DNA from 4 places in the Ureibacillus endophyticus genome. Region 4 is predicted to be linked to each of the others. Evidence: riboswitches for the same ligand, from Rfam matches in the RefSeq annotation. Region 4 holds a riboswitch; each other region holds the start of a gene.
The links. A riboswitch is a leader RNA that binds a small molecule or an ion and turns the genes downstream of it on or off. The one in region 4 is predicted to bind S-adenosylmethionine.

Region 1 (4,498 bases), 110 kb from region 4:
TTTATCAATTTCACGTAAAGCAATTAAAACCATTCGTGCATAGAATGGCGCAGCACCGATAATTAATGCTGGTAATGCCGCATTTACTCCACGAATTGTCCCTAATAAAAATTTTGTGAACGGGATTAATAAAATAATCAATACAATAAATGGAATTGAACGGAAAATATTTACTAAAGAACCCGTAATAAAGTTCGCTATTTTATTCGCCCAAATTTGGTGAGGACTCGTTAAAAATAAAAGAATCCCAATAGCTAAACCTAAAACAAACGTAGCTCCTGTAGAGATGACTGTCATGTACAATGTGTCATATGTAGCTTCCCACAATTTGTCCCATCGTACATTCGGAAAGAATCCACTAAGCATGATCAATCACCTCCGTTTGTACTTCTTGCTGATCTAATAGCTCTAATGCTTGTTTCACTTTGGTAGGGTCTCCATCTATTTGAACTATTAATGTTCCATATGGGCCACCTGTCGTTTGTGAAATGTTTCCGTGAACAATATTTACTTCTACGCCAAACTCTTTAATGAGCTGTGAAATAATCGGCTGTTCAGTTTTATTTCCTATAAACGTTAATTTTACAATCTTCCCTGTAGGATAGTTTGCTAAAATTTGTTCAATTGATTCTTTCGATTCCTTTGTTCCAGAAACTTGCATTACGAAGTTCTTCGTTATTTCTGCTTGTGGGTTTTGGAACACTCGTAGAACGTCTCCTTGTTCAACTACTTGTCCAGCTTCCATTACTGCAACACGGTTACAAATTTTCCGAATTACGTGCATTTCGTGGGTAATGAGAACAATGGTTAAACCTAAACGTTTATTAATATCAAGCAATAGTTCTAAAATGGAATCAGTCGTTTCAGGATCTAGTGCACTTGTTGCTTCGTCACAAAGTAATACTTCAGGATTGTTCGCTAATGCGCGGGCAATGCCTACACGTTGCTTTTGACCACCAGATAACTGAGAAGGATAGGCATTTTCTCTTCCTGAAAGACCAACTAGATCAATCAGTTCCTTCACACGTTTACTTCGCTCAGTTTTTGATACACCTGCAATTTCTAGCGGGAATGCAATATTCTCCGCGACTGTACGAGACCAAAGTAAGTTAAAATGTTGGAATATCATACTAATTTTTTGGCGAGCATTTCGCAGTTCGTTTCCTGATATAGAGGAAATTTGCTTACCATTGACTGTAACTGTTCCGTTCGATGGTTTCTCAAGGCCATTAAGTAAGCGAATCATTGTACTTTTTCCAGCGCCACTATATCCGATAATTCCGAAAATTTCACCTTTATTAATTGATAAATTTACATTTTTGACAGCAGTGATCTCACCATTTTTTGATTTGTATATTTTCGAGATGTCTTTTAATTCGATCATAAAAATTCTCCTTTATTTCGCTGCCATAGACAATATGTAATTAGGTAATTATTACTAATAAAACCCCATCTACAAGATAAGTAGAAGGGGTTTCGCAATTTATTTAATATTTATACGAACCGTTCTCTCATCTTCCAAAGTATCCACTTCGCGTGACTTGGCACCTTTTCACTTTTGTGATGGTTGCCGGGCTTCATAGGGCACTTCCCTCCGCCGCTCTTTATAAGAGGTACGATATTCAATTAATGTAATACTTCTTGAGTAACTTTATCATGATAGATTTATAAAGTCAACTAGATTTTCAACTTTTCATATAGAAATGGTACGGATTGGAAAGCGTAAATTTTTTCAACAAGTTTTCCATCGCGGTGTATAAGCAAACAAGGGACACTTTCTATTTTATAATCCATTGCAAGTTGCTCCATAAAGTTAATATTCGCTTTACCAATTGGAGTGTTAGGCAATACTTCTTCAACAACCGATAACATCTTTGAAGCGACTGCACATGTCCCACACATAGGAGTGTACAAATAAAAGGCTACAATTTCGTTTTCAGTTAGTTTTTGTTCCCATTGTTGTATCGTCCATTCATCCATAAAATCAACTCAATTTCTAAATAATTTGTGACAAAATAAAATTGCGACTTTTGCTCATAGTATGGGAAAAGTCGCAAATTAATATTTCCTTTATTTTTAAGAAGATAGATATTGTTTATGAACAGAAAAACTCGCCTCATTTAACAACTGTGCCAATACTTTTTTCGGAGCATTCGCAACCTCGATATATGTTCTTGGAATGAAAAGATGAACAGCTTCAGAATAAATTCTTTTTGTAAGCTTTCTCAACTTTTCTCCTGATTTATCTGCATCAAACAAAGTATAAAATCTACATTCTTCAAAAGGTTCAAGTAAATCTAATAGCGCATCTTCACTAATTGTCCCATTCGTACATATAATTTGTACGTGTTCTGCAAAAATTGGCTCAATGTTTAATTTATCCGATCGACCCTCAACAATTATACACTTTTCAACAATCATTTGCTCACCCCACGATTTGTAAGTAAACTTGCTAAAAATGTGTGAAAAATATGCAAAGCATATCCAAAAAAGAAGGTGGTTATATTAGTATATTTTGTTGTAAAAAAAAACGCCAGTGCTAATCTGGCGTTTTTAATATATTATATTCTTATTCAGCTTCAATTAATTCCTCATATTGCTCAGCTGTTAGTAAACTTTCTACTTCAGAGATATCTGTTGGTTCAACAACAATCATCCAAGCTTTTTCATATGGAGATTCATTTACAAATTCTGGGCTATCTTCTAGGTCAGCGTTAACTTCTACTACTTTACCAGAAATTGGCGCATATAGTTCAGAAACTGTTTTTACAGATTCTACACTACCGAATGGTTCGTTTGTTTGGATTTCGTCACCAACTTGTGGTAACTCAACAAATACGATGTCACCTAATTCAGATTGTGCGAAATGTGTAATTCCAACGCGTACTTTTCCATCTTCTACTTTTACCCACTCATGTTCTTCTGAGTAACGTAATTCTTTTGGTGTGCTCACAAAAACCCCTCCAAAACATATGTAATATGATTATAAGTTTGACATATTTCTACAGTAAAAACAAGTTAATAACTATTTTTATTTCCACGTATTTGTGAAATCTTCTTCTTTAAAGCCAAGTGTTATTTTTCCCCCATCTGTAACGATTGGGCGTTTAATTAACATACCATCAGAAGCCAAAAGTTCTAACTGTTCATCCTCTGTCATCGTACTTAATTTGTCCTTTAACCCTAATGTTTTATACTTCATACCAGAAGTATTGAAAAATTTCTTTAATGGAAGACCACTTAATTCCCAAAACGATTTTAACTGTTCTTTTGTAGGTGTTTGTTCCACAATATGAATGTTTTCGTATTCAATTTGATGTTCATCTAACCATTTTGCTGCCTTTTTACAAGTTGTACAACGAGGGTACTGGAATAATTGAATTGTCATGAAGAGTGCTCCTTAAAAGTTAATATTTAAACTTATTTTAACAAATATTTCACTCTTCTGATAATAAAAAGAAGGAGGCATTTTTATTAAACACCTCCTCCCCTATTATTTAAACAACATATTTTTCAGCTTCAATTAGCTTTTGTGCAGCCTCACGTTTTTTCAAGATTAAATTATAAGGGTTATGACGTGTTAGTTTGCGAAGTGCTGATAGTGTCATTCTACCTGCATCGCCTTCAACAGAAGCAATAATTGTTTCTTTTGCTTCTTTTTCAATTTCTGCAAAGGCTTCTTGACAGAAAATCTCTGTGTATAGAATTTTTTGTTTCGATTTTTCTACACCGTCACGTTCAATCGCTTTTGCTGTACGAAGCACTGCCGATTCCATTGCGTATAATTGGTTTGCGATATTCGCAATGTTTACAAGTACTTCTTGCTCTGCTTCTAATTTTGTACCAAATCTTTGTGCTGCAACACCAGCTGCTAAAATGCCGATTTTCTTCGCATTTTTCACTAGATATTTCTCTTGTGCTAATGGCTCATCGCCAATTTCTTCTGGCATAAGCATTAACAATTCTTCTTGTAGTTTTTGTGCAGCTTGAAGAAGTGGTAATTCACCTTTTAATGCTTTTTTCATAAATGTACCTGGTACGATTAAACGGTTAATCTCGTTTGTACCTTCAAAAATACGATTAATACGAGAGTCACGGTAAATTCTTTCTACTTCATATTCCGCCATAAAGCCATAGCCACCATGTAACTGTACAGCTTCATCTGCAATATAATCTAATGTTTCAGAACCGAACACTTTAGCAATCGAACATTCAATTGCATATTCAGCAATCGCTGCGGCAACTGCTCTTCCGTCCTTTTGCTCCTCGTCTGTTAATTGACTTAAACGATCCTCAAAGTATCCTACAGTACGATAGTTTAACGATTCAGAAGCATATAGGTGAGATGCCATCGTTGCAAGTTTTTCTTTTGTTAAATTAAAGCTCGATAATGGCGTTTTGAATTGTTGACGTTGATTTGTATAAGCAGCAGCTAGCTCAAATGCACGCTTACTAGCACCAACTGTTCCAACCCCTAATTTATAACGACCAATGTTTA
Region 2 (4,498 bases), 850 kb from region 4:
AATGTTATCGGAACTACGTGTGTGGCATCAGCAAACAAAGAGTTTATGGACAACTATCCTATTTTTGACGTGGTTATTATCGATGAGGTATCCAAAGCAACACCACCTGAATTATTACTTCCGATGTTAAAAGGAAAGAAGATTGTTTTAGTAGGAGACCATCACCAACTACCACCATTAATTGGGGATGATACATTCGAGGAAACATTAGAAACTGTAATAAAAGAAAGTAATACGTTTGAAGAAAAACGTGAGCTGGAAAAATTACTGGAAGAATCCTTATTCGAACGTCTTTATAAAAACTTACCGTCATCAAATAAAAAAATGCTCGCGATTCAATATCGCATGCATGAAAATATTATGAAAACGATCGCGCCGTTTTATGAACATGAAGGAGACTCGTTGAAATGTGGTCTTCCTGATTCTGATGCAGCACGTGACCATAAATTAGAAAGTAACCTAATCAAACGAAGTGACCATCTATTATGGATTGATTTACCGAATGAGCCTAACTATTTTGAAGAGCGGATGAAGGAAGGCTCAAGTTTATTAAATCAAGAAGAGCTAAAAACAATCCGCGCCATGTTAGTGGATCTAAATCACTCTACAGAAGTTGCCAAAAAACAAGGGCTAATTCCGGAAGATGAACGTAAATCAGTGGGGGTTATTAGTTTCTATGCGGAGCAGGTAAAACGCATTAATCGAATGATTGAGCACGAACTACATTTACCGCATTTACACATCCGTACAGGTTCTGTCGATAAATTCCAAGGTATGGAAATGGATGTTATTTTAGTGAGTATGGTTCGTAACAACGACAATAAAAACGGGGAAATCGGCTTTGCTAAAGACTACCGTCGCCTCAATGTTGCCTTATCGCGTGCGCGGGAGCTGCTAGTTCTGGTAGGTAGTGTTGATATGTTTACAAAACGACCGAAGAAAGAGCAAACACGCAACATGTATAGTAACTTACTATCTGTTGTCAAATCTCAAGACGGCTACCGCAATGTTAAGGAACTAACTTCTTAGTTTTGAAAGGACGAAATGATGGAACTCCAAGCACTCCAACAAAAACTATCCGAACAATTTCATAAAACAAACATTTTGGAAACGGCTATTTGGTGTGTTCCCGTTCATACGGTTAACATTGCATACAAACCAATTGTCCGAACAAAAATGGATATTTTGATGAAAATGCTTTTAATTTCATTGCAAAAAGCAAAGTTCAAAAAAGCCGAACAGTTAAGTGAAATATTATTGGTAGAAGAATTATTTATTCAAGATTTATTGTCCAAGATGCACAAAACTGGATTAATAACAAAGGAAGATCATTTTCAATTAACGGAAAAAGGGTTAAAACAATTGACTAGTGGTGTGTTTGAAGAAGACCAAGAAATTACATCAAAAGAAACGTTGTATAGCCCAACGCATCAAACTTTCCTACAAGGTGAAATTGAAGCAGTTCTCGACTTTGAGGATTTTCCGGAAGATATGTACCGATATCACGTACAAGTGGAGGAGCTTCAAGTTGATAACGATAAGCTCGTAGAAGAATTGCGATTTCTTCAAATGGATGAAGATGAGGAAGAAGAATCAAACTTGGTTATCACTTCTATTGAATCTTTTGAAGATATTCAAGTTAATGATGTGCCATGTATCGAATTTATTCTTTTTGATGAAGAGAAAGAGCAATTCACATCCCGCGTTTGGAATACTCTAACAAATAATTGGGATCCGACTTTGCAACATCAAATTGAAGATAAAGAAAAATCTGCCTGGAAAGAGAGATTCCTATCAAAAAAGTAAAATAGAATATTGCAAATATTTCATCATCATGTTAGTATTACATTAATTTCATCTATCTTATCAAGAGAAGCAGAGGGAAATGGCCCAATGAAGCTTCAGCAACCTCTAACATCGGTTAGAAAGGTGCTAATTCCAGCAAGACAATATTGTCTTGGGAGATAAGAGTGCGGCATATAAATTATTCCCTCTCATTCTCATGCTGGAATGAGGGGTTTTTATTTTGAGATGAAAAGAATTGGGGGAACGTTTAATGCCTATTAATATACCGAAAAATTTACCGGCAGGCGAAAAATTAAGACAAGAGAAAATTTTCGTCATGGAAGAAGACCGTGCCAAAACACAACAAATCCGACCATTAAATATTTTAGTGTTAAATTTAATGCCAGAAAAAGAGAAAACTGAACTTCAACTTTTACGATTATTAGGTAATACACCACTACAAACGAATGTAACGTTTTTAAACACTGCAACTTACGCATCTAAAAACGTGTCAAAGTCGCATTTAGACACTTTTTATAATACATTTGATGAAATTAAACACCGTCGTTTTGATGGAATGATTATTACTGGTGCACCTGTCGAACGAATGGAGTTTGAAGCAGTTAACTACTGGGAAGAAGTAACAACGATTATGGATTGGGCAAAAGTGAATGTTACCTCGTGTATGTATATCTGTTGGGGTGCTCAAGCGGCACTTTATCATCATTTTAATATTGGTAAATTTGAATTGCCGAAAAAATGTTCGGGCATCTACTCACATGTGATTACAGATTTAACTGTGGACTTAGTGCGCGGATTTAGCGATGAATATGTAGCTCCACACTCACGTCACACGTCTGTATCCCTTGATGAAGTACGCGAACATCCAGATTTACGCTTACTAAGCTATTCAGAAGAAGCGGGTCCGTTTATTATTCAATCAAAGGATACTAAACATATTATGATTACAGGTCACCTAGAATATGACGCAACAACATTGGCTGATGAATACGAACGAGATGTGGCGAAAGGTGAACCAGTAGACATGCCGGTGAACTACTTCCCGAATAATGACCCAAGCCAAACGCCGAAAAATACATGGCGCGCGCATTCGCACTTACTGTTCTACAATTGGTTAAACTATTACGTATACCAAGAAACACCATATGAATGGCATTTCGTAGACGACAGCATCGAATTCCATATTTAATGGTACCCTTTAAATTCTGAATTTTTATAAAATTCTAAGCTAGGCATTTGTGAGCTGCTCAGATGCTTAGCTTTTTAAAATTGAAAAATTCGTCCAGTAGGCGGATGGATTCGTCTGCATAAAGTGCGGATTCGTCCAGATAGAATAAGATTTCGTCCACATAACGTGCAGATTTGTCCAGATAGAATAAGATTTCATCCACATAATGTGCAGACTCGTCCAGATAGAACGAGTTTTCGTCCACTTAACAATTAAGTTCCTTATCAATTGAAGTAGCATGGAATTCACAGTATATACAAAAAACGCTTGGAGAGTTAATCTTCCAAGCGTTTTACTTTTTATAAAATAAACATCGCAACTATCGTCGTGACAACTAGACCAATGACGACCGGGATGAAGTTTCGACGTGCTAACTCAAATGGACTGACATTACAAATCGCTGCAGCTGGAATTAATGCCCAAGGAACTAATGTACCTCCACCAACCCAGATTGCCGCTATTTGCCCAAGTGCCGTTAGTGTAGCAGTACCTTCACCAAGCGCTGTTCCGAATAAATTCGCAATGGAACCGGCTAATGTAATCCCAGAGAAGCCTGAGCCGTCTAAACCAGTAATCGCACCAACACTCGTTAATGTAACCGCTGCAATTTCAGCTGTTAACGGTACAATTGCTGCTAAAGCAATACCTAAGTCGTTTACAATTCCTTGTGAAGCAGCTGGTAAATATTCACCAATAATTTTCGTGAAACCAGAATCCCCTAAATAGAAAAATGCTGCAATTGGAATAACTGGACCAAACACTTTAAATCCAAATTGGAATCCTTCTATTAAATAGCTCGTTGTTTTCTCAAGGCCGTCATTTTTATGTGCAAAGACTGCTAATAATAGTAGGATAAAGACTGTAGTTCCTCCGACAAGTGCTGTTGCATCGCCGCCTGTTAAATCAAACATAGACATCGCCACAACGTCAATAATAAAGGCAACTGGAATTAAGATCGCAAAAAACTTACGTTGTCCTAATGTGAGTAAATTTTCATTAACGTCTTCAACAACTTTTTCACCAAAAGTACCGACCATTTCCATTTTTCCACGTTTCATGTCACGGCGTAAGAATATGAATGCCACAATTGTTGTTACAACACCCATCACAATAACTAGTGGAACACTGGCAGAAATTACATCAGCAACTGGAATTCCTGCAGCATCCGCCGTTAGTTTTGGAGCACCTTGGATAATAAAGTCCCCAGATAATGCGATCCCATGACCAAATAAGTTCATCGCCATGGCAACCCCAAGTGCCGGAAGCCCCGCTCGAATGGCAACCGGTAATAACACTGCCCCTAATAACGCCACAGCTGGAGAAGGCCAGAAGAACCAAGAGATGACCATCATTAAAATACCAATTGTCCAGTAGGCAAGAGTAGGGTTTTTAATGATTTTCGTAAACGGTGAAACCATGACTTCATTGATACCCGTTTTCAATAACACCCGGCTCATCGCAACA
Region 3 (4,498 bases), 600 kb from region 4:
GGAGGCGTCTCAAAATTTTTTTCAGACGCCTCCTTTCTTGACTTAATATTGTAAAACACCTAGCAGTTACTTTTGTTGAAAAACGTTTATACTATAGTTACGGAGATTGAATCGTGTAGGGAGTTGTAATGATGAAAACTGTAGTGGTTATCGGTGGCGGTATTACTGGATTATGTACTATGTATTATTTGAAGCGACAAGCAAAAGAAAATGACATGGCGATTCGCTTAATATTAGCTGAGAAAAACCCTTATCTTGGAGGGAAAATGCATACCGTTTACGAGCAAGGGTTTATTATGGAGACGGGTGCAGATTCTATGGTGGCACGCCATCCAAGTGTGCTTAAACTGGTGAAAGAGCTTGATTTTGAATCAGAACTTGTTTATAACGAGACAGGGATATCGTACATACATACGAATAATGAACTCCATGCCATTCCTGCAGGATCGACTTTTGGAATTCCGATGAGTGTGGAGTCATTAAATTCAAGTACATTAATTTCTGAAGAAGGTAAAAAAAGAGTTTTACAGGACTTTGAATTGCCAAATACAAAGTTTACTAAGGAAAATTCAATTGGCGAATTTTTAGAGTATTTTTTAGGTAAAGAAATTGTTGAAAAGCAAATTGCCCCTGTATTAGCAGGCGTATATTCAGGAGATTTATATCAATTATCTTTAGCTTCTACCTTACCGTACTTAGTAGATTATAAAAATGAATATGGCAGCATTATTAAAGGGTTCGAAGTAAATAGAGAACAATTTGATAAAGCAGCGAATAAAAAATTTGTTTCCTTTAAAAAAGGTCTATCATCTTTAATTAATCGACTAGAAGAGATGCTACCAGAAGTAGAATTTTATAAAAATACTGCAACTACAGAAGTAACGAAAAATAGTAACGGATATAACGTAACTTTTGACAATGGCGAATCGATTCAAACGGATGTTGTTGTATTGGCCGTGCCAAATAACGTTGTTCGTAACCTATTAAAAGACAAACAGCTAGAATCTGATTTAGAGAAATTTACAAATGGGTCTGCAATCACGATGTATTTAGGATTTGATATACCGGATGCCGTGCTACCAGCAGATGGAACAGGGTTTATCGTTTCACATAACAGTGATTTAGTTTGTAATGCTTCTACTTGGACAAGTCGCAAATGGAAACATACTTCGGAAAATGGAAATTTATTAGTACGCTTATTCTATAAAAGTAATAATCCTAAATACGAAGAACTTGTGGCAATGACAGATGAAGAATTAACGAAGGTTGCTCTTGAAGATATACGGCTAAGTTTGAACATCGAAGAAAAACCTGTTGTTGTAAATATTGAAAAGTGGATTAACGCAATGCCGAAATATGATTTAGCCCATAATGAAACATTGCAGGTAGTATTAGACAAATTAGATTCTCAATATCCGAACCTCTTTGTTGCAGGTTGTTCTTATTTTGGTGTAGGTATAGGTGCTTGTATTGAAAATGGTAAAAATACTGCAGAAAAAGCGATAAAAGCATTGAAATAATAGATTATTTCGTATATTCGTTTAATTCTATTGACTAAAGTGGAATTTAAAGATATGATTCAATTTAATATACAATTTCATATCACTTATCAAGAGAAGTCGAGGGACTGGCCCGATGAAGCTTCAGCAACCAACGTAACGTAAGGTGCTAAATCCAGCAGGCGTTATGCCGAAAGATAAGGAGGAACTATTAAGATAATCGAGCCTTCTTTCTAACGAAGAAGGCTTTTTATTGTTATAGAAATGACAGAAAATTTTTGAAAGTATGTTTTTTTGGGAGATGAAAAAATGGGTCTACTTGAAGCATTAAAATCCAAAGTGTTAACGGCAGATGGTGCGATGGGAACTTTACTATATTCTTATGGACTTGAACATTGCCATGAGGAGATGAACCTCGTAAAGCCTGAACTGATAGAAAAAATTCATAGTGAATATATTTTAGCTGGTGCAGATGTTATTCAAACAAATACATATGGTGCAAACGCGATAAAGTTAGCGCGGTATGGACTTGAATCCAAAGTTGTTGAAATCAATGAAGCAGCTGCTAAATTAGCGAAAAAGGCTGCATCAAGTGGTAATCAATTTGTTATTGGATCCATTGGTGGAATTCGTGGTGTACGAAAAAGTGAAGTAACACTAGATGAAATTTTAGATGCGATTCGTGTACAAGCAGAAACATTAATTCGTGCAGATTTAGATGGACTGTTACTTGAAACATACTTTGATTTTGAAGAACTAACTGAAACATTAAAAATGTTACGCAATATGACGGATCTACCAATTATTGCTCAAGTATCGATGCATGAACCGGGTGTCTTACAAAATGGCTTGAAATTAAACGATGCTTTACAACAGCTTGAAAGCCTAGGTGCTGATGTTGTTGGTGTGAACTGTCGATTAGGCCCTCATCATACAATCCAAGCATTAGAGGGGGTAGAACTACCTCAGAATGCCTTTTTATCGGCTTATCCGAATGCATCCCTTCTAGATATCGAAGAAGGCCGTGTTATTTACGAATCGGAAATTGATTATTTTGCACGTGCTGCTGTTCAGTTACGTAACCAAGGTGTTCGTTTAATAGGTGGATGTTGCGGAACGACACCAAAACATATTGAAGCGGTTAAAAAGCAATTAGCACAATTAAAACCATTGACAGAAAAACGAACAGTACAACAACCGGAAATATATATCCAAGATGCAGAGCCTACTAGAGTGGAACCTTTACACGAAAAAGTTAAACGTGAGCGTTCTGTCATTGTTGAATTAGATACACCAAGACATTTAGAAATTGATTCATTTGTCGAGGGTGCCAAAGCCCTTTATAACGAAGGTGCAGACATTATTATGATGGCGGACAATTCCCTTGCGTCTCCACGTATTAGTAACGTTGCGATGGGTTCAATTTTAAAATTACAACATGGTATTCGTGTAATGCCTCATTTAACATGTCGTGACCGCAACCTAATTGGTCTGCAATCCCACTTAATGGGACTAAGTGCTTTAGGAATGAACGATATTTTAGCTATTACAGGAGATCCAACAAAAATAGGTGACTTCCCAGGTGCTACTAGTGTTTATGATGTGTCTTCCATGGAACTCATTTCATTAATTAAACAATTAAATGAAGGAATTTCCTTCTCAGGGAAAGCACTTCGTAAAAAGGCGAATTTCTCGGTAGCAGCTGCCTTTAATCCAAATGTACGTGTATTAGATCGTGCTGTAAGTCGTCTTGAGAAAAAAATCGAACATGGTGCGGATTATTTCATCTCCCAACCAGTTTATTCTGCAGAAAAAATTGTAGAGATTTACGAAGCAACGAAACATTTAGAAGCTCCAATTTATATTGGAATTATGACGTTAACATCTTTCCGAAGCGCTGAATTTTTACATCATGAAGTACCAGGAATTAAATTATCCGATGAAGTACTAGCAAGAATGAAAGCGTGCGAAGGGGATAAAGAGCGCGAAGCACAAGAAGGCGTAGCGATTGCAAAAGAATTACTAGATACAGCAACAAAATACTTTAACGGTATATATTTAATTACACCGTTTTTACGTTACGATTTAACACTACAATTAATGCAATATATCAAACAACTTGATGAGCAGAACGAAGGAGTAGAAGCAAATGCATAACCATCCAATCGAGGAACAGTTAAAAAATAGAATATTAATTATCGATGGGGCAATGGGAACAATGCTTCAACGAGAAAATTTAACTGCTGAAGATTTTGGTGGGGAAGAACTTGAAGGATGTAATGAAAATCTTGTTTTGACTCGACCAGATGTTGTTGAAAACATTCACCGTGCGTATTTAAAAGCTGGTGCAGATATTATTTGTACAAATACGTTTGGTGGTACGCCCCTTGTTTTAAACGAATACGGATTAGGATATAAAGCAGAAGAAATTAATAAACGTGCTGTTGAACTAGCTTTATCAGCTGTTAACGAACACTCAACTGAAGAATGGCCACGTTTTGTAGCAGGTGCAATTGGTCCAACAACGAAAACTTTATCTGTTACTGGTGGAATCACGTTTGACGAGTTAACAGAAAACTTTTACGTACAAGCAAAGGCATTAGTAGAAGCTGGAGCACATTTGATTTTGCTTGAAACAAGTCAAGATATGTTAAATGTAAAGGCTGCAACTCTTGGTGTGAACCGTGCCTTTGAAGAAACCGGTAAAACATTACCAATCATGGTTTCAGCAACAATCGAGCCAATGGGAACAACATTAGCTGGACAAACAATTGAAGCATTCTATATTTCAATTGAACATATAAAACCATTATCAATTGGACTTAACTGTGCAACTGGTCCGGAATTTATGACAGATCATATTCGTTCATTAGCGGATTTATCTACAAGTTATATAAGTTGTTATCCAAATGCTGGATTACCAGATGAAGAGGGACACTACCACGAAACACCTGAATCTTTATCGATTAAGTTACGTGGTTTTGCAGAAAAAGGTTGGT
Region 4 (4,498 bases):
ATATTAACATTGCAAGTAATGCTGCAATTGCAAATATAACCGCAAACCATTTTTGACCCATACCTTTTTCTATGTAAAAAGCAGGACCACCGCGATATTCTGTTTCTTTTTCCTCTTTGTAAATCTGAGCTAAAGTTGATTCAACGTAAGCTGTAGCTGCCCCAATAAAGGCGATTGCCCACATCCAAAATACTGCACCAGGTCCTCCAAATCCAATGGCAGTTGCTGTACCTGCAATATTACCAGTCCCAACTCGACCAGATAACGCAATACTCATAGCCTGGAATGAAGAAATACCTTTCTCGGATTTTTCCCCTTTGAACATTAAAACGAACATTTCTTTGATGTAACGCACTTGTAAGAATCTAGTAATCACTGAGAAAAATACCCCAACTAGTAGAATCCCATAGATAAACCAGGGACCCCAAAAGAAATTATTTAGTGCATTAACAATATTCTCCATAACACTTCTCCCCCTTGATGTATACTATTGTTATAAAATTCAATATATTACATCAATTCCATTAATACAATATTTTTCTAAAAAAAAACAAAAAAAACTCAGTTCATTCACTGAGTTTTTTTAAGATACTATTTTACAATATAACCTAGAGACCTTAAAACATTATTCATGAAGTCCTTCGTATACAGAAAAACTTCCTCTCTTTCGTTATCATGAAAAAGATTATGGTAGTTGTATGGCCATTCTTTATATTGTAATTCAGACGTGTTTTGAGAGAATAACCACTTTTTTGAAATAGATGGATCAGTAATTTTGTCTTGTTGGGCAGTTAATAATAAAATAGGCAAAGTTAATTTATTCTCTTGTTCTGTTGTTATATTTTTCATTAATTGTTGAACGTCCTTATACCATCCTCCTGTAACTTTAGAATGATATGGAACATCATCAATCATTTCCGTATACCCATCTAAATTTCGAGTTAACATTTTCTTGTCAAACTCTAATGAGATTTTTTTATTTGGTGCAAGGGTACCAATACCACTTGTTAAAGCGTTGGTAATTAAATTTGATGTTTTTCGTAAATGAAGCCATGGAGAGGATAAAATAAGCCCTGCACACTCTACTGTTTTTTTCTTTAAAAATTCAATTGCAAGTAAACCTCCGAAACCATGACCTATTACAAATACCGGAAGCTCATAGGAAAGAGCATTTTGCATTAACAGTTTGATGTAGGTGATGTACTCGTTAATCGCTTCGTCATGCACTCTTAAAAATTTTGATTCTTCACCATGACCGGGTAAATCCCCCATCACAATGTGATACCCATCAGTGCGTAATTTTTCAATTAACCAGGCATACCAACGATGATGTTCAAAAGCACTATGTATTATGACCACAACTGCTTTAGCATGTTCATCTGTTTCCCATTTCCACATAACTTCGCCTCCAACCCAAATAGCATACTTTTGGGCATACATACCTTTTATATTTTCTTTATTATTTTATTTTGTTACGATAAGCATATATATCATACTTAGAAACGAGGAGATTTACGATGATTTACCCTTTTAAAGATAAAAATCCTAAAATAGACCCATCTGTATTTATAGCTGATTATGTCACAATTACCGGCGATGTGACAATCGGTGAAGAAACATCTATCTGGTTTAATTCTGTCATCCGTGGTGATGTTGCACCAACGTACATAGGTAAACGTGTTAGTATTCAAGATTTGAGTTGTCTTCATCAAAGTCCAAATAATCCATTAATTATTGAAGATGAAGTGACTGTTGGACATCAAGTAACATTACATAGTTGCGTAATAAGAAAACGCGCATTAATTGGGATGGGTTCCATCATTCTAGACGGTGCAGAAATTGGTGAAGGAGCTTTTATTGGGGCTGGTAGTTTAGTTCCCCCAGGTAAAAAGATTCCACCGAATTCTTTAGCAATGGGAAGACCTGCAAAAGTTGTACGCGAAATCACGCCAGAAGATCGTGAAGATATGGACCGCATTATTCGTGAATATGTTGAAAAAGGTCAATATTATAAATCGCTTCAAAAGTAAACATATTATATAGTAAGAATGTAAAAGCAGGTGAAAAAACTCACCTGCTTTTTAACATATTATAATCCAGCTTTTTCTTTTAATTTCTCAGCAATATCTGTATTTTCCCAAGGAACATCTAAATCTGTACGACCGAAATGACCGTAAGCAGCTGTTTGCTTGTAAATTGGGCGACGTAAATCAAGCATTTTAATAATGCCTGCAGGACGTAAATCAAATAATTCACTTACCCATTCTACTAATTGACTCTCAGCTACTTTTCCAGTTCCAAATGTATCGATTGAAATTGACACTGGACGTGCTACACCAATCGCATATGCTAATTGCACTTCTGCTCGATCAGCAAGACCAGCAGCTACAATATTTTTCGCAACATAACGTGCAGCATAGGCTGCAGAACGGTCAACTTTTGTTGGATCTTTTCCTGAGAATGCACCGCCGCCATGACGTGCATAACCACCGTAAGTATCAACAATAATTTTACGACCAGTTAATCCAGCATCACCTTTTGGTCCACCGATTACAAATCGGCCAGTTGGATTAATGAAATATTTTGTATTATCGTCAATTAATTCACTCGGAACAACTTCACGAATTACTTTCTCTTTTAAATCTTCTTGAATTTGTTCTAATGTTACATCTTCATTGTGTTGAGTGGATATAACTATTGTATCGATGCGAACTGGATGATTGTTTTCATCGTATTCAACTGTCACTTGTGTTTTTCCATCGGGACGTAAATATGGAATTTCCTTAGATTTACGTACTTCGGCTAGTTTACGGGATAATTTATGAGCCAAACTAATTGGTAGTGGCATTAGTTCAGGTGTTTCGTTACATGCAAATCCAAACATTAAGCCTTGGTCACCTGCACCAATTGCTTCAATATCTTCATCGCTCATATATCCTTCACGTGCTTCAAGCGCTTGGTCAACACCTTGAGCAATATCTGGGGATTGTTCACCGATTGCAGTTAGTACTGATAAATTTTCAGCATCAAAGCCATATTTACCGCGAGTGTAACCAATTTTGGCTACTGTATCTCGAACAACTGATTGAATATCCACATAAGTAGAAGTTGTAATTTCACCTGCTACAAGTACTAAACCAGTTGAAACAGTTGTTTCACATGCTACACGTGCATTTGGATCTTCTGTTAAAATTGCATCTAATATTGCATCGGAAATTTGGTCACATATTTTATCCGGATGCCCTTCTGTTACACTTTCTGATGTAAACAGTCGACGGTTTGTCATTTGGTTTCCTCCTAAAATCTATACGAGATTAGTTCTCGATTTGATACGGTACTCATTACCCATGTTAAGTCCGCACATGAAGGTTGGACTCCAAGCCGTTACTGCTTATTAACACGAGGATATCGAAAGGCGAATAATAATTGTTACATTATTTTCATTTTGTACTCTTTTCAAAAAAAAATTCCTTTTACTCACATAAAACCCATGAGTAAAAGGAATTGTAAATACAGTACCTTTCACTCTTATCGTTCAAGGGATTTTCCCTTGCATCAGGTTGGCACCATCGCATTTATTATATATAATAAATGCAGGTTGCCGGGCTTCATAGGGCCTTGACCCTCCACCAGCTCGGGATAAGAGTATCCGTTCAAATCAACATATTACGGAAATCGACATCCAATGTCAATTTATAAATGTTGATTTCTTTAAAAGTTTAAAAATTAAAAAATAATTTATGAATAGTATAGATTATTTAATTCAATGTGTTATACTATTTTTGAAATTAAACAAACATCCCATGCAGTGGGAATTCTGAAAAAAGGATGGTATTTAATCGATGAATTCAGTAGAAATTGCGAATGAACTGAAGGAATTATTAAACGGCGAGAATATTAAAGTTCAACTATCAGTACCACAATTAGTGGAAAAAGCTACATCACGTGGAGAAGCAGCTCTAACTGTTGACGGTGCAATCGTTGCTGAAACAGGTAAATATACAGGACGTTCTCCGAAAGATAAATATTTCGTAGAAGAAGAGAGCACAAAAGACAAAATCGATTGGGGCAGTGTAAACCGCGCGATTTCTGCTGAAGTGTTCGATAACCTATATCTTAAAGTTGTAAATTACTTAAAAGAAAAAGATGAGCTTTATGTATTCAAAGGATTTGCTGGCGCTGATAAGGATTCACAACTTTCAATTCAAGTAGTGAACGAATATGCTTGGCACAATCTTTTCTGTCATCAATTATTCATCCGTCCAACAGAAGAAGAACTTGCTTCTCATGTTGCAGAATTTACTATTGTTGCAGCACCAACATTTAAAGCAGACCCAGCTGTAGATGGTACAGCTTCTGAAACATTTATTATTGTATCATTAGAAAAGAAAATAATCCTAATCGGTGGTACTGAATATGCTGGTGAGATGAAAAAATCTATCTTCACTATCATGAACTATTTACTACCTGAACGCAATATTTTCTCAATGCACTGTTC

Region 1: it holds a riboswitch for S-adenosylmethionine, as region 4 does, so the genes downstream of both, NKR20_RS13565 (methionine ABC transporter ATP-binding protein) here and metK (methionine adenosyltransferase) in region 4, are expected to answer to the same signal.
Region 2: it holds a riboswitch for S-adenosylmethionine, as region 4 does, so the genes downstream of both, metA (homoserine O-acetyltransferase MetA) here and metK (methionine adenosyltransferase) in region 4, are expected to answer to the same signal.
Region 3: it holds a riboswitch for S-adenosylmethionine, as region 4 does, so the genes downstream of both, NKR20_RS15980 (bifunctional homocysteine S-methyltransferase/methylenetetrahydrofolate reductase) here and metK (methionine adenosyltransferase) in region 4, are expected to answer to the same signal.

Annotation. Positions count from the first base shown of each region.
Region 1 is NZ_JAMYWW010000001.1:2,740,330-2,744,827, forward strand. It holds gene NKR20_RS13560 (methionine ABC transporter permease) at 1-366, opposite strand, end outside; gene NKR20_RS13565 (methionine ABC transporter ATP-binding protein) at 359-1,384, opposite strand; SAM riboswitch class I at 1,509-1,613, opposite strand; gene NKR20_RS13570 (thioredoxin family protein) at 1,678-1,980, opposite strand; gene NKR20_RS13575 (toprim domain-containing protein) at 2,077-2,421, opposite strand; gene gcvH (glycine cleavage system protein GcvH) at 2,570-2,953, opposite strand; gene NKR20_RS13585 (arsenate reductase family protein) at 3,032-3,388, opposite strand; gene NKR20_RS13590 (acyl-CoA dehydrogenase family protein) at 3,498-4,498, opposite strand, start outside.
Region 2 is NZ_JAMYWW010000001.1:1,780,427-1,784,924, reverse strand. It holds gene NKR20_RS08640 (AAA domain-containing protein) at 1-1,029, shown strand, start outside; gene NKR20_RS08635 (hypothetical protein) at 1,048-1,806, shown strand; SAM riboswitch class I at 1,861-1,971, shown strand; gene metA (homoserine O-acetyltransferase MetA) at 2,057-2,995, shown strand; gene NKR20_RS08625 (hypothetical protein) at 3,334-4,498, opposite strand, start outside.
Region 3 is NZ_JAMYWW010000001.1:3,232,322-3,236,819, reverse strand. It holds gene hemG (protoporphyrinogen oxidase) at 132-1,520, shown strand; SAM riboswitch class I at 1,604-1,703, shown strand; gene NKR20_RS15980 (bifunctional homocysteine S-methyltransferase/methylenetetrahydrofolate reductase) at 1,809-3,656, shown strand; gene metH (methionine synthase) at 3,649-4,498, shown strand, end outside.
Region 4 is NZ_JAMYWW010000001.1:2,635,033-2,639,530, forward strand. It holds gene NKR20_RS12860 (alanine/glycine:cation symporter family protein) at 1-463, opposite strand, end outside; gene NKR20_RS12865 (alpha/beta hydrolase) at 592-1,398, opposite strand; gene NKR20_RS12870 (gamma carbonic anhydrase) at 1,518-2,030, shown strand; gene metK (methionine adenosyltransferase) at 2,090-3,286, opposite strand; SAM riboswitch class I at 3,526-3,646, opposite strand; gene pckA (phosphoenolpyruvate carboxykinase (ATP)) at 3,843-4,498, shown strand, end outside.